One region of the Massilia niabensis genome, then DNA from elsewhere that is predicted to be linked to it. Evidence: predicted binding sites of a transcription regulator. Region 1 holds the regulator's gene; each other region holds the start of a gene.
The links. The regulator sigma-54, encoded in region 1, starts transcription at its own class of promoters, with help from an activator protein. The targets are predictions, from matches to a motif close to TGGCANGNAANCTGCTTT.
Positions count from the first base shown of each region.

Region 2: the regulator sigma-54 is predicted to act here: its motif matches at 902-919, upstream of ACFPN5_RS23455 (circularly permuted type 2 ATP-grasp protein).
Region 3: the regulator sigma-54 is predicted to act here: its motif matches at 1,429-1,446, upstream of ACFPN5_RS05435 (CmpA/NrtA family ABC transporter substrate-binding protein).
Region 4: the regulator sigma-54 is predicted to act here: its motif matches at 1,052-1,069, upstream of ACFPN5_RS02520 (TorF family putative porin).

Region 1 is NZ_JBHSMU010000008.1:89,014-91,214, forward strand. Features, by position in the region: gene lptB (LPS export ABC transporter ATP-binding protein) at 1-334, shown strand, start outside; gene ACFPN5_RS07345 (RNA polymerase factor sigma-54) at 360-1,835, shown strand; gene hpf (ribosome hibernation-promoting factor, HPF/YfiA family) at 1,899-2,201, shown strand, end outside.
Region 2 is NZ_JBHSMU010000019.1:22,257-24,457, forward strand. Features, by position in the region: gene ACFPN5_RS23450 (MBL fold metallo-hydrolase) at 1-824, shown strand, start outside; gene ACFPN5_RS23455 (circularly permuted type 2 ATP-grasp protein) at 951-2,201, shown strand, end outside.
Region 3 is NZ_JBHSMU010000004.1:611,430-613,630, forward strand. Features, by position in the region: gene ACFPN5_RS05435 (CmpA/NrtA family ABC transporter substrate-binding protein) at 7-1,212, opposite strand; gene ACFPN5_RS05440 (hypothetical protein) at 1,683-2,096, shown strand.
Region 4 is NZ_JBHSMU010000003.1:531,082-533,282, forward strand. Features, by position in the region: gene glnK (P-II family nitrogen regulator) at 1-198, opposite strand, end outside; gene ACFPN5_RS02520 (TorF family putative porin) at 212-943, opposite strand; gene ACFPN5_RS02525 (accessory factor UbiK family protein) at 1,237-1,485, shown strand; gene ACFPN5_RS02530 (adenosylcobalamin-dependent ribonucleoside-diphosphate reductase) at 1,527-2,201, shown strand, end outside.

The sequences.
Region 1 (2,201 bases):
CGAGAACCAGGCGCTGTCGCTGTCGGGCGGCGAGCGGCGCCGGGTCGAGATCGCGCGCGCGCTCGCCACCAACCCGCGTTTCGTGCTGCTCGACGAACCGTTTGCCGGGGTCGACCCGATTGCCGTGATCGAGATCCAGCGCATCGTGCGCTTCCTGAAGGAGCGCGGCATCGGCGTCCTGATCACCGACCACAATGTGCGCGAGACGCTTGGCATCTGTGACCGCGCCTATATCATCAACCAGGGCGCCGTGCTGGCCTCGGGCCGCCCTGACGACATCATCGCCGACGAGTCGGTACGACGCGTCTACCTCGGCGAACACTTCCGCATGTAGTTAAAACGAAGAACCAAGCGGCATCATGAAACAATCCCTGCAACTCCGGACTTCGCAGCACCTGGCGCTGACGCCACAGCTACAGCAGTCGATCCGCCTGCTGCAGCTGTCCACGCTCGAACTGCACCAGGAGATCGAGCAGATCCTCTCCGATAACCCGCTGCTCGAGCGGATCGACGACCCGCTCGACAATTCCGTGCGCCTGCTGGCTGACGGCGCCATCAACGATTCGCCCGTCCAGCAGCCCGATGCGCCGGCGCCGAACGGGGACGAGCCAGCCGCTCCAGGGGAGGCTGGCGAGGCGCTCGATGCCAACGGCGGCGATGTCGAGCGCGGCGAGGCCGATGCCGACTGGGGCGACGCGCCGCGTGCATCCGGCAGCGACGGCGACGACGATGGCCGGCCGCAGCTGGGCGCCATTGGCGTGACGCTGCGCGAGCACCTGTCGGAACAGATCCGGGTAACGGGTGCGAGTACGCGCGACCGCGCGCTGGCCGAACTGGTGATCGACGCCATCGACGACAACGGCTACCTGGAAGAGCAGCTCGACGAGATCCACGCGCGCCTGCCCGAAGAGCTGGAAGTCGATATGGACGAGCTGCGCTGCGCGCTGGCGCTGGTGCAAAGCCTCGATCCGGTCGGCGTCGGCGCACGCAGCGCCAGCGAGTGCCTGGCGCTGCAGATCCGGCAGATGCCGGGCGTGCCGCTGGTGACCCGGCGCATGGCCCTGAAAATCGTCGAGGGCTATCTGACCTGGTTCGCCCAGCGCGAATTCAACAAGCTGAAAAAGGCGCTCGACTGCGACGACGAAGACCTGCGCGAAGCGCAAGCCGTGATCCGCCAGTGCAATCCGCACCCGGGCGCGGCCTTTGCGTCGAGCACCTCGGACTACGTGGTTCCGGACGTTATTGTCCGCAAGACCGGGTCCGGCTGGAGCGTAATGCTGAACCACGAAGTCATGCCGCGCCTGCGCGTGAACAACGTCTACGCGGCCCTGCTCAAGCAGGGCAAGGGCGAAGGCCAGATGAGCGCGCAACTGCAGGAAGCGAAGTGGTTAATTAAAAATATGCGCCAGCGTTTCGACACGATCCTGCGCGTTTCGCAGGCCATCGTCGAGCGTCAGCGCAACTTTTTCAGCCATGGCGCGGTTGCCATGCGTCCCCTTGTGCTCCGCGAGATTGCTGATACACTAGGCCTACACGAGAGCACGATTTCTCGCGTGACAACTCAGAAATTCATGCTGACCCCGCACGGCATGTTTGAGCTGAAGTATTTCTTCGGAAGCCACGTCGCCACCGAAGCGGGGGGCGAAGCCTCTTCGACGGCGATCCGGGCGCTCATTGCGCAACTGACAGGAGCAGAGGACCCCAGGAACCCATTATCCGACAGCAAGATCGCGGAAATGCTCGGTGAACAAGGCATGGTCATCGCGCGCCGCACGGTTGCAAAATATCGTGAGGCCCTCAAGATCCCTCCGGTCAGTCTCCGCAAATCCTTGTAACAACGGCAGCCATGCGCGACCCAAGCGTGCTGCGTCAGCCGTTTCTTTTTCAAAGGAGTGTGTATGAATCTCACTATCAGCGGTCACCACCTCGACGTTACCCCTGCCATCCGTGAATACGTACAGAACAAGCTGGAACGCATCACGCGCCATTTCGATCAAGTGATCGACTCCCACGTCATCCTCGCCATCGATAACCTCACTGAAAAAGACAAAAGGCAGAAAGCCGAGATCAACCTGCGCCTTTCCGGCAAGATGGTGCACGTGGAAAGTGTGGCGCAAGACCTGTATGCCGCGATCGACCTGCTCATGGACAGGCTGGATCGCCAGGTGATGAAGTACAAGACCATCCTGCAAAACCATAGT
Region 2 (2,201 bases), on a different contig from region 1:
CGCTGCCGCGCGAGCAGGACATCGTGGTCTGGCTCGGCCACTCGTCCTACTTCGTGCAGATTGGCGGCAAGCGCGTGCTGATCGACCCGGTTTTCAGCAAGAACGCCGCGCCGCTACCGTGGATGGTCCGTGCCTTCGAGGGCACCAGCCCGTACACGGTAGAAGACCTGCCCGGGATCGACGCCGTCCTGATCACGCACGATCACTACGACCATCTCGACCACGCTACCATGAAAGCCCTCGAGCCCAGGACCGGCCTGGTCATTGCCGGCCTGGGCAACGGCGCCCACCTGCGGCACTGGGGCTATGCGCCGGCCAAGATCCGCGAGATGAACTGGCACAGCAGCGTCGAGCTTGCGCCTGGCCTGCGGGTGCATGTGCTGCCGGCGCAGCATTACTCGGGCCGTTTCATGCAGCGCAACCAGAGCCTGTGGGCGAGCTATGCGCTCGAGACGCCGGGGCGGCGCCTGTATTTTTCCGGCGATACCGGATTCGGCCCCCATTTCGCAGACATCGGCAAGCGCTTCGAGCGCTTCGATTTCGTTGCGCTCGACGCCGGGCAGTACAACGTCAAATGGGCCGACATCCACATGACGCCGGAAGAAGCATCGCGCGCCGCCGAAATCCTGAACACAGGGACGCTCCTGAGCGGCCATGCCGGCCGCTTCAGCCTCGCGCGCCATGCCTGGGACGAGCCTTTCGAACGGGCCGTCGCGGCCAGCCAAGGCAAGCGCTACAGGCTGCTGACGCCACGCATCGGCGAGCCGATCAAACTGGACGATCCACGGCAAACGTTCGCGCACTGGTGGAAGGGACTGAAATAAGCATGCCGGGTAACTGACGGTAGCAGGGCAATATGCACCATGCAGGTGCATTTCTGGCCGAAAAATGCCGAAAACGCTGGCACGATTCTTGATAGATAGAAAATATCGAAACTCTAGAATCGTGCAATGGCGAATTTTTTTAATGAGATGACCGCCCTGGGCACCGGCGACGCCGCCTCAGTGCGCGAACACTATCGCGAATTCGGCACTTGGCTGCAACGCCAGTCGGCCGAACGCATTGAACGCAAGCGCGCCGAGGCCGACCTGGCCTTTCGCCGCGTCGGCATCACCTTTGCCGTCTATGGTGACGGGGCCGGCACCGAGCGCCTGATTCCCTTCGATACCATTCCTCGCATCATCCCGGCCTTCGAGTGGACGGCGCTGCAGGCCGGACTGGTTCAGCGCGTAAAAGCGCTGAACATGTTTGTGCACGACATCTACCACGAACAGAACATCATCAAAGCCGGCATCATCCCGGCCCGGCAGATTTACCAGAACGCCCAGTACCGCCCTGAAATGCAAGGGATTAAGGTTCCCTCGGACATCTACGCGCACATTGCCGGCGTCGATATCGTGCGCGCCGGCCAGGGCGAGTTCTACGTGCTGGAGGACAACCTGCGGGTTCCTTCCGGCGTCTCGTACATGCTGGAAGACCGCAAGATGATGATGCGCCTGTTCCCCGAGCTGTTCGCGCGCCACCGCATCGCCCCGGTCGAGCACTACCCGGACATGCTGCTGGAAAACCTGCGCTCGGTGGCGCCAAGCGGCGTCAACGATCCGACGGTCGTCGTCATGACCCCCGGCATGCACAACTCGGCCTATTTCGAACACGCTTTCCTGGCCCAGCAGATGGGCGTGGAACTGGTGGAAGGCAAGGACCTGTTCGTCAATGCCAACGCGGTCTACATGCGCACCATCCGCGGGCCGAAACGGGTGGACGTGATCTACCGCCGCCTGGACGACGATTTCCTCGACCCGCTCGCCTTCCGCTCCGACTCCACCCTGGGCGTGCCCGGGCTGCTCTCGGTCTACCGCGCCGGCCGGGTGACCCTGGCCAACGCCATCGGCACCGGCGTGGCCGACGACAAGTCGATCTATCCGTTCGTCCCGGACATGATCCGGTTCTATCTGTCCGAGGAGCCGCTGCTGAACAACGTGCCGACCTGGCAATGCCGGAAGCCCGAGGACCTGGCCTACACGCTCGCGCACCTGCACGAACTCGTGGTCAAGGAAGTGCACGGCGCGGGCGGCTACGGCATGCTGATCGGCCCGGCTGCAAGCCGCCAGCAGATAGAGGACTTCCGGCGCCGCCTGGTCGCGAAACCCGACGGCTATATCGCCCAGCCCACCCTGGCTCTGTCGGCCTGCCCGACCTAT
Region 3 (2,201 bases), on a different contig from region 1:
TAATGGTCAGGTCTTGATCTTGAACGAGGCGGCGTAGGCTTTTGGATTCTTGCCGTCCCAGACGACGCCGTCCATCAGCTTCGAGGTGCGCAGCGGGCTTTTCGGGATCGGGGTGCGTGTCGCCGTAGCGGCTTCCTTGTACAGGTTGACCTGGTTGACCGCGCCGGCCACCGCCAGGTAGTCCGGATCGTCCTTCAGCAGGCCCCAGCGGCGATGCTGGGTCATGAACCACATGCCGTCCGACAGGTAGGGGAAGTTGACCGTCCCCTCGTTGTAGAACTTCATGTGGTTCGGGTCGTCCCAGGTTTTACCGAGTCCATTCTGGTAACGGCCCATGATGCGCTGGTCGATGGCGTCCTTGCTGGTGTTGACATAGGACTTGCTGGCGATGACCTCGGCCATCTTGTTCTTGTTGGCCAGCGAGGAATCAATCCATTTGCCGGCTTCGAGGATGGCGGCCATCATGGCGCGGCAGGTATTCGGGTTCTTCCTGGCGAATTCCAGCGTGCTGCCCAGCACCTTCTCGGGATGGTCGCGCCAGATATCCTGGGTGGTGGTGGCAGTGATGCCGATGCCGTCCATGATGGCGCGGTGGCCCCAGGGTTCGCCCACGCAGAAGCCATCCATGTTCCCGACGCGCATATTCGCCACCATCTGCGGCGGAGGCACGGTGATGACCTTGGCCTCCTTCATGGGGTTGATGCCATGGGCCGCCAGCCAGTAGTACAGCCACATCGCGTGGGTACCGGTCGGGAAGGTCTGGGCGAAGGTAAATTCGCGTTTTTCGGTGCGCATCAGCCTGGCCAGCGACGCGCCGTCGACCGCGCCCTTGTCGGCGAGCTGTTTCGAGAGCGTGATCGCCTGGCCGTTGTTGTTCAGGCCCATCAGCAGCGCCATGTCCTTCTTCTGGCCGCCGATGCCCATCTGGACGCCGTACAGCAGGCCGTACAGCACGTGGGCCGCGTCCAGGTCGCCATTGACCAGCTTGTCGCGCACGCCGGCCCAGGAGGCTTCCTTGCTCAACACGAACTTGACGCCGTATTTCTTATCGAAACCAAGCACCGAGGCCATCACGACCGAGGCGCAATCGGTCAGGGGAATGAAGCCGATCCTGATTTCTTCTTTTTCCGGTTTGTCCGAACCTGCCGCCCACACCCCGCCCGTGGCCAGCCCCAACAGGCCGGCGCCTGCTGCCAGGCCTGCCCCATGCATGATTTTCCTGCGCTCGAGGTTCACCCCGTCGGCGCGCACTGGCACGGCGTTCGGCGCTTCGGTTTTCTTATGATTCATCGCACATCCCAAATGTAGTGAGGCAAAAAAAACGACGCGTACCCGACATGAAGACATTCATGCTCCGGTAGACGTCGTTGTCTTGGTGGGCTCTACCAGCGTTGGCAGGACTCGTGCGCTCCATTGCGCTCCTACCAATACGCAAGGTCCGTGCCAATGCGGGATAGCCGGGATGGCGCATGCGTTGGCATGCGGATGCACTGCGCGATGGCGCAAGCACGCACTGCCATTGTGCAGCGCATCATTTTGGGCGGGGGATGCCAGGGGCATGAGCTGGCTCGGGCAATCCTGCTGCAGAGAAATTTAATACATATGCGAAGCATTGTCCGGAACCGCCCTGTCCAACCTTCACAACGAGCCTTACCACTCAACTTTCGATGAAGGAGAAGACCATGCGTGCCCTGCTTTGCCTTGCCCTCGCCTCCGTGTTTGCCTCGACTGCAGTCGCCTCGACCGCCCACGCCGCGACCGCCCAGGTGTCGACGGCGCAGGCCTCGGCCGCATTATTGACGACGCCGATCAGCCTTGGCGAAGCCATCGAGCTGAAAAACGACGTCGAGGGGCAGTACCGGCTCGAGAACGGCCGCGACGTTCGCCTGGTCCAGGTGGATCACAAGCTCTACCTCGACCTGAACCGCCATTACCGCAAGGAGTTACTGCCCGTCGCGGAAAACGTGCTGGCGTCGCGCGACGGCAGGCTGACGGTGCAGTACATGCCGCATGGTCCGGTCGAACAGATCCTGATCCAGCACCCGGAACTGCCCGCCAGCCTGCGGCTCGGAGAACGCAGCTGGGACGGCAGGTAATGGCAGGTGCATAAGCCCGTCTTATGAACCGGGCGATGTCGTTAGCCGGGCTGATCGTTTGCCGGATCGCGCCAAGGGCGGGTCACGCGCAGCCAAAGCCCACGA
Region 4 (2,201 bases), on a different contig from region 1:
GTCCACCGCCGCTTCGATCTTGATTTTCGGAAGGAAGTCGACCACGTACTCGGCTCCCCGGTACAGTTCGGTATGGCCCTTCTGGCGGCCGAAGCCTTTTACTTCGGTGACCGTCATGCCCTGCACGTTAATTTCGGACAGTGCCTCACGCACTTCGTCGAGCTTGAAGGGCTTGATAATGGCGGTAATCAGTTTCATCGCGTTGCCTCTTTCAGAAAGTTTTCGAGATGGACACCACGGCCGCCGACTTGCCCAGGTTGCGGCCGCGCGGGCTCAGATATGCCTCGGTGTCGGCCCGGATCCAGGCCAGGGACGCGCTGGCAAAACCCAGGTCCTTGGTCAGGCCGACCTTGTAGTCCGTGTACGAGAGCGCGCCGTTGTTTTCCACGCGCTGGCGGCCGACGTGCAGGTTCAGCACCAGGCCTTCTGCGACCGGCAGCGGCACGTTGGCGCCGAAGTCCAGGTAGCCGCTCTGCTTGCTGTCCGGAGTGCCGAACAGGTTGGTCGTCGAATGCGAATACTTCAGGTAGGCCGGGCCGACGCCGATTTGCCCGTACACCTCGAAGGTGTTCGCGTTCGGGTTCAGGTCGTTCTCCGGGTACCAGTAATACAGGCCGCCGACGTCGTAGCTGATCGCCTCAGTAAGCTGGCCCCGCTTGCCCGCGTACAGGTCGACTTCGACGTTGCCGTCGCCACCCAGGTCCTTCGTCCACTTGATGGTCGAGAGCCAGGTGCCGGCATAAAAGCCGCTGGGGCTGTGGGTATAGTCGGCGCCTCCCTGCAGCGCCGGATCGAAGCGTGTCTGCGACAGGCCGCGGTAGCGGTATTCGCTGGCGAGCGCCACGTTGTACGACACGGCGTGCTCCGGGGCCGGCGCCTCTTGCGCCATGGCCAAATTACTACCCATCATTGCCAGCGCGAACGCCGCCGCCTTATTTGCCATCTGCGCTGCTGTTTTGCTTGCTATCTTGTTCTTCATGAGTGGACCCCTGGGAATGGAACGGATGGACGGATGGTTTACAATCGCTGACATCGCGGCTTTACCCTTCCTTTAGCAGAATGCGTGCCAGCGCCAAATGGCATCGCATGTGCTTGATTTTTCGCGCATCTGCCCCATTTTCGGTGTCAAGAATCACAAATACGTGCGTGCCGACCGCGTGGCGCGTGGAAGCGCACCAAACCAGCCCGCGACGCACCACGATGGTGCGCCAGCCGGCATTACCAGGACCAACGGCTATGAATAATTTCTTCAACGACTTGCAGGGCAAACTCAACCAGGCAATGGAAAGCTCGCCCGCCAAGGACATCGAGCGCAACGTCAAGGCGATGATGACCCAGGGCTTTTCCAAGCTCGACCTGGTGACCCGCGAAGAATTCGACATCCAGGCCCAGGTGCTGGCAAAAACGCGCGCCAAGCTCGAAGCGCTCGAGCTGCGCGTGGCCGAGCTGGAAGCGCGCCTGACGGAAACGGCGCCCAAGATGTAAACCTTGCATTCATGTCGGTGGTCTACTGAAGAGGCGGCACCATGAATGCAAACGACAAACTGCTCGGCACGGCGCTGCCTCCCCAGGAGGTTTCGATCGACGTGCTGCGCGAGAAGTACGCGAAAGGCGCCGAGACCTCGATCGCGGACGTGCGCCGCCGGGTGGCGCATGCGCTGGCCGCGCGCGAGCCCGCTGAACGACGCGAGGAAATCGCCGAGCGCTTCCTCTGGGCCCAGGAACAGGGCCTCGTTCCCGGTGGGCGCATCAATTCCGCCGCCGGCCTGAACATCAAGGCCACCCTCATCAACTGTTTCGTGCAGCCGGTCGGCGACTCCGTGACCGGCTTTGACGACGGCCTGCCCGGCATCTACACGGCGCTGGCGGAAGCGGCCGAAACGATGCGCCGCGGCGGCGGCGTCGGCTACGATTTTTCCGCGATCCGCCCATTCGGCGCCGTCGTGCACGGCACCCGCTCGCGCGCTTCCGGTCCGGTCTCGTACATGGAACTGTTCGACGCCTCGTGCAAGACGGTGGAGTCGGCCGGCGCCCGGCGCGGCGCCCAGATGGGCGTGCTGCGCATCGACCACCCCGACATCGAGCGCTTCATCGCCGCCAAGGATGGCGGCGGCCTGTCGAACTTCAACATCTCGGTCGGCGTCAGCGACGCCTTCATGCGTGCGCTCGAGGAGGATGGGCCTTTCGAGCTCGTGCACCGC